Regions from separate parts of the Pantoea sp. C2G6 genome, predicted to be linked through region 2. Evidence: predicted binding sites of a transcription regulator. Region 2 holds the regulator's gene; the other holds the start of a gene.
What was found. Region 2 encodes PurR, which represses purine synthesis genes. Its sites were predicted from a motif close to CANGCAAACGTTTGCNTG; they were not measured.
Positions count from the first base shown of each region.

Region 1 (3,208 bases), on a different contig from region 2:
GTCGCCACGGCGCGGCGGATTCACTGCTTGGCAGCGGCGACGTTCAGCTGGATATGATGACGCGCGAGGTGCTCTACAAAGGCCAGCGCGAACAGCTCACGGCGCGTGAATATGCCCTGCTCTACGCCCTGCTGGAGCGGCCGGGCGCGATTCTGTCGCGCGAACAGCTGGAAAACCGCATTTATGGCTGGGGCGATGAAGTCAGCAGCAACGCGGTTGATGTGCTGATCCACGGAATGCGTCGCAAGCTGGATAACGACGTCATCCGTAACGTGCGCGGGCTGGGCTGGCGGGTGCCCGCGATATGAAGCCCTTTACCTTTATGCGCTCGCTACGCAACAAACTCCTCTCCACGCTGCTGATCATTCACCTGCTGATGATTGGCGGCGTCACCTGGTATTTCTTCAGCTGCTACGGCGATATGGTCGGCACCATGAAGGATGACCAGCTGGCGAAAATCGCCGATGCCTGGTCCACCAACAAACAGATGCCGGCGCTGATGCCGATGCTCATCGCCCCCGATAAGGCGAAGAGCGCCTTTGTGGTTCAGCTATGGGATAACCAGGGGAAACTGCGCGCCAGCTCCTGGCCGGAGCTTCAGGCCCCGCTGCAAACGCAACGCGGCTATCGCGATGTCTATGTGGGCCAGTGTGACGACTGTGAATGGCGCATCTACACCCGGCCCGGCCTGCCCGGTAGCGAGATTAAAACCATTCAGGTGATGCATAACCTCAGCTACATGAAGGCGCTGATGGTCAAGCGGGCGCTGTCGGCGATCATTCCATTGATCCTGATGATGCCGCTGTCGCTGCTGGTGATCTGGCTGGTGGTGCGTAAGATCACCCGCGATCTGCGGATCGCCTCGCGGCAGATTGCGGCGCAGGAGACCCATCATCCGCACAATGTCTCACCCGAGGGTTTGCCGGATGAGATCCTGCCGCTGGTGGCGGCCTACAACTCGTTGCTGAGTAAGCTGCGCGAGGCCTGGTCCTCTCAGCGTCAGTTTCTGGAGGATGCCGCCCATGAGCTGCGTACGCCGGTGACGGCGGTGACGTTACAGCTGGAAAACCTGCGTCAGCATATCCAGCCGGGCGAGGCGAGCCGCCAGTTCAGCCAGCTGGAAGCGGGCGTCACCCGCACCCGGCATCTGGTGACCCAGTTGCTGAATGTCTCGCGGCAGGAGGATCAAAGCGTGGTCGCCAGCGTTGAACATATCGATCTGGAAGATCTACTGAAGGAGAGCATTGAGCAACTGATGGTGGTGGCGGATAAACGCGGCATCGATATTGGCTTCAATGGCTCCACCCAGTACCGGCTTCAGGCCAGCCGCTCCGAGCTGCGCAGCCTGTTTGACAACCTGATTGGTAACGCCATGTTGCATACCCCGGAAGGCAGCCTGGTCGATGTGCTGCTGCATCGGGTATCTGGCCAGACGGTGGTCGATATTGTCGATAACGGGCCAGGCATGCCGGAATCCTTTATCGAACGCGCCTTTGATCGCTTTACCCGCTCGCCCGACGTAAAAGCGCAGGGCAGCGGCCTGGGCCTGTCGATTGTGCGCAGTGTGGCGCAGAAACATCAGATTCAGGTCGCCCTCTCCAACTGCCTGACGCCACAGGGTGCCATCTGTGGTTTACAGGTTCGCGTCACCTTTCCCTGATCTCACCTGTTTGATCACGAACCAGACAACGTAAACGGTTGCCTGGTTCCGTTCGATCCACGTCGTTATTGTGAAGCGCATCACATTTTAGCTGAATTGTAATGCAACACTTTTTGACAAACGTGAGCAAAATCTATTTTCTATCGATCTGTTACAGGCACGCTACGCGGGCTGAAGAACGGGTTGTTATTTGCTGTGAAACCCTCATTCCCATCAAGGGACCGATTTCTCTCTGACTGCGTCTGGTGTGCGGCGGTCAAAAGCATGTGGCTGATAATAATGAAATATAAAACGTTGATAGCAGGTGCCGTGCTGGCATGTTCATTGAGTGGTGCTGCGCAGGCCGCGGAAAGCGATCCGCAGTATCTCTCCGACTGGTGGCATCAGAGCGTGAACGTGGTAGGCAGCTACCACACCCGTTTCGGACCGCAGTTTAACAACGACGTTTATCTGGAATATGAAGCGTTTGCCAAGAAAGAGTGGTTCGATTTCTACGGCTATCTCGACGTGCCTAACTTCTTCGGCGTGGGTAACAGCAACGCCAACGGCGTTTTTGACCACGGTTCACCGATGTTTATGGAGATTGAGCCGCGCTTCTCTATCGACAAACTGACCGGCACCAGCCTGGCCTTTGGTCCGTTCAAAGAGTGGTATTTCGCTAACAACTACATCTACGACATGGGCCGCAACAGCGATAACCGCCAGAACACCTGGTATATGGGTCTGGGCACCGATATTGATACTCATAGCGATGTCGGCCTGTCGCTGAACGTCTACGCCAAATATCAGTGGGAAAACTACGGTGCGGCGAATGAGAACAGCTGGGATGGTTATCGCTTCAAGGTGAAATACTTCGTGCCGATCACCACGCTGTGGGGCGGTAATCTCGGCTATGTCGGCTTTACCAACTTCGACTGGGGTTCTGACCTCAACGAGAAAGGCGGTTCGTCACGCACCAGCAACTCCATCGCTTCCAGCCACATTCTGTCTCTGGGTTACGATCACTGGCACATCTCGGCGGTGGCGCGTTACTTCCACAACGGCGGACAGTGGGCGGATGGTCAGGAGCTGAACTTCGGCAAGGGACCGTTTGAAGTGAAATCTACCGGCTGGGGTTACTACCTGGTGGCGGGTTACAACTTCTGATGAGGTGCGGCGGCCTGAAGCGTGCCGCCGCGCGATAAAACCGGTCGTGGCCATTGAAACGGCGTCGCGGTTGCCGACGCCGTCTGGCTCAGTTAATCCTGCGACTTCTCTACATTGATGCGCCACGGAATATTGAACTTATCAATAAACATGGCAAACCCGCTCGACCAGAATGTCTCCTGCCACGGGGTGGTGACTTTGCCGCCTGCCGACAGCTTTTCGAACCACGCTTTACCTTCTGCTACATCGGTGGTTGAAAGGCTGACCGCGTAACCCGCATGTTCCGATGCCGGTGGCTGCTCGGTGTTGCCATCGCTTAGCATCAGTTCACCCTCACCGATACGCAACTGAGCATGCATGATCTTCTCTGGCGGCTGAGGCGCAGCAGATTGATCGCCCACC
Region 1 is NZ_JBGMNJ010000013.1:91,635-94,842, reverse strand. It holds gene ACCW71_RS16240 (response regulator) at 1-308, shown strand, start outside; gene ACCW71_RS16235 (sensor histidine kinase) at 305-1,660, shown strand; gene ACCW71_RS16230 (nucleoside-specific channel-forming protein Tsx) at 1,940-2,806, shown strand; gene yjdN (VOC family metalloprotein YjdN) at 2,899-3,208, opposite strand, start outside.
Region 1: the regulator PurR is predicted to act here: its motif matches at 1,688-1,705, upstream of ACCW71_RS16230 (nucleoside-specific channel-forming protein Tsx).

Region 2 (3,208 bases):
ACCGGCACCATCAAAATGAATAAATCGCACCGTCAGCGCTATCAGAAGGCGCGCGAAACGGCGATGACCAAGCTGATGGGTCAGCTGGGTAAACCCTATCAGTGGGGCGGCACCTCCCCGCATACCGGCTTTGATTGCAGCGGCCTGGTCTGGTACGCCTATAAAGATCTGGTGAAGTTTAAGATCCCGCGCACCGCCAATGAAATGTATCACCTGCGTGACGCCGCACCGATTAAGCGCGAATCGCTGGAAAAAGGGGATCTGGTTTTCTTCCGCATTAACGGTCGCGGTACCGCTGACCACGTCGGCGTTTACCTGGGTAACGGCAAATTTATCCAGTCGCCTCGTACCGGCAAAGATATTCAGATTAGCGCGTTAGGGGAAGATTACTGGCAGCGCCACTACATTGGTGCCCGTCGGGTGATGACGCCAAAAACCATTCGCTGAGTGGATAAACAGCCAGAAAAGAGAGCCGGGGTGAAAACCCCGGCTTTTTTTATCAGTGCAGAATAGCGGTAAAACTAAAGGCTACAATCATCAGCAGGCAGCCGACGGTGGTCATCAACGCCAGTTTAAGATCGGTACTCATTGATTACTCCTTAGTCACACAGTATGTAGGGATATAGCATTTTCCCACAGGGACCGGTAAAAATCTCGTTTTATCCGGTCAGCCTTGTTAGAATCCCGCCTTTGTTGCGCAACGCGCGCAACCCCGATTCCGTTTGCTCGCTTTTCCAGGCGCTATTTACCCGCCAGACGCCTGTTTACCGGCCAGAAAAGAGGCATGATTGCAGGAAAACCCCCTGGGCAGACGCAAACGTTTAACATTACGCTTATCAGCGAGTTAGATAAGCACTGGAGTCCGATTTTCATGGCAACAATCAAAGATGTGGCAAAACGCGCCGGCGTCTCAACGACCACCGTTTCGCACGTCATTAATAAAACGCGCTTTGTGGCGGAAGAGACGCGCAACGCGGTCTGGCAGGCGATTCAGGAGCTGCACTACTCACCCAGCGCCGTGGCGCGCAGCCTGAAGGTGAATCACACCAAAACGCTGGGCCTGCTTGCCACCTCCAGCGAAGCGCCCTATTTCGCTGAAATTATCGAAGCCGTGGAGAATCACTGCTTTGACAAGGGCTACACCCTGATCCTCGGCAATGCCCATAACGATCTGCAAAAACAGCGCGCTTACCTCAGCATGATGGCGCAGAAGCGCGTCGATGGCCTGCTGGTGATGTGCTCTGAATACCCGGACGATCTGCTGAAGATGCTGGAAGAGAACCGTAATATTCCGATGGTGGTGATGGACTGGGGCGAGTCACGCGCCGACTTTACCGACACCGTGCTGGATAATGCCTTCCAGGGCGGCTATCTGGCCGGCCGTTATCTGATTGAGCGCGGCCACCGCGATATTGGTGCTATCCCCGGTCAGATGGAGCGTAACACCGGCGGCGGACGCCATGCCGGTTTTCTGAAAGCGCTGGAAGAAGCGGGGATTCAGCCGCGTCCCGAATGGATCGTGCAGGGTGACTTTGAGCCGGAGTCGGGTTATCAGGCGATGCAGCAGATTCTGTCGCAGAAACAGCGTCCGACCGCGGTGTTCTGTGGCGGCGACATTATGGCGATGGGCGCGATTTGTGCCGCCGACGAGATGGGCCTGCGGGTGCCGCAGGATATTTCGGTGATCGGCTATGACAATGTGCGCAACGCGCGCTATTTCGCCCCGGCCCTGACCACCGTCCATCAGCCGAAAGCCCAGCTGGGTGAGAAAGCGCTGGATATGCTGCTGGACCGTATCACCAGCAAACGCGAAGTGTCACAGACGATTGAAGTGCACCCTACCCTGATTGAACGCCGTTCGGTCGCGGATGGTCCGTTCCGCGACTATCGCCGTTAATCCTCGCTCAGCCACTCCTGATTAAGCGTCTGCGCATCACCCAGGTAGTTCAGCAGCCAGGCGGTTGCCGGGGATGCGCGATCTTCCGCCCAGCTGACGCAGCAGGGGCTGTCAGGAAAGGCCACCGGCAGCGTCAGCTCAACCAGATCGCCGCTGTCGAGCAGCGGTTTCGCCAGATGACCTGGCACCATCGCGACGCACAATCCCGCCAGCAAACAGTCCAGCCCGGTCTGCCATTCCGGTACCACCAGCCGGCGCTGGTTATCCAGCGTCCATGTCATCCGGCGCGGCAGCGCGCGGGAGGTATCCTCCAGCACCAGCGACGGCCAGCTGCGCAGCGTATCTTCATCGATCTGGCTGGCCTGCGTCAGCGGATGATGATGCGCAACCACGCAGCGCCAGTTGAGCTTCCCCATATCGCGGAAGGCGAAACGTCCGCCAACCGGGATCGCCTGGGTCGCGCCAATCGCCACTTCAACCCGGCCATCCGCCAGCGCATCCCAGACGCCGTTAAACACTTCATAGCTGATGTGCAGCTCCATATCGGGGAAATGGCGATAAAAATCTTTCACCAGTTGCCGGGTCCGCTCGGGTTTCACGATGCAGTCAATCGCCAGGCTTAACTGGCCGCGCCAGCCGTTAGCCAGCTGCTGACACTGTCGGCGTGTGGCGAGCATTTTTTTGATGACGCTGCGCCCTTCACGGACAAAATGCTCGCCCGCAGGCGTTAATACCACCTCCCGATGCTGGCGTTCAAACAGCGGCACCGCCAGCCAGGTCTCCAGCTGGCGCACCGTATAGCTGATGGCAGAAGGGACGCGATGCAGCTCCTGCGCCGCCGCGCTGAAACTGCCACCGCGCGCCACTGCGTCAACCACCTCTAATGCATATTCCGACCACATAATCTGCCTTCAAAAATTTTAACAGCAATCGGCAAATATTAGCGTTTCACAGCCGCAAACGCACCTTTTACACTCTGCCGCGTTTATCCTGCAAAATGAGAAGCACATGTTACCGACCAAAGGATTTATGCCCTATCTTGCTCTGCTGAGCATGCTGGGCTTTTTAGCCACTGATATGTACCTGCCCGCCTTCGGTGCGATGCAGCAGACCTTTAACAGCTCGCCGGGTCTGATCAGCGCCAGCCTGAGCCTGTTCCTGGCGGGCTTTGCCTGCGGTCAGCTCTTCTGGGGGCCGCTCTCCGATCGCATCGGGCGCAAGCCGGTGCTGCTGGCCGGGCTGACGCTGTTTGCTGTCGGCTGCGCCGGGATGCTGTGGGTGAGTAATATCTATCTGATGCTGCTGCTGCGT
Region 2 is NZ_JBGMNJ010000001.1:531,471-534,678, reverse strand. It holds gene ACCW71_RS02570 (C40 family peptidase) at 1-447, shown strand, start outside; gene ACCW71_RS02565 (YnhF family membrane protein) at 500-589, opposite strand; gene purR (HTH-type transcriptional repressor PurR) at 872-1,897, shown strand; gene punR (DNA-binding transcriptional activator PunR) at 1,894-2,799, opposite strand; gene punC (purine nucleoside transporter PunC) at 2,906-3,208, shown strand, end outside.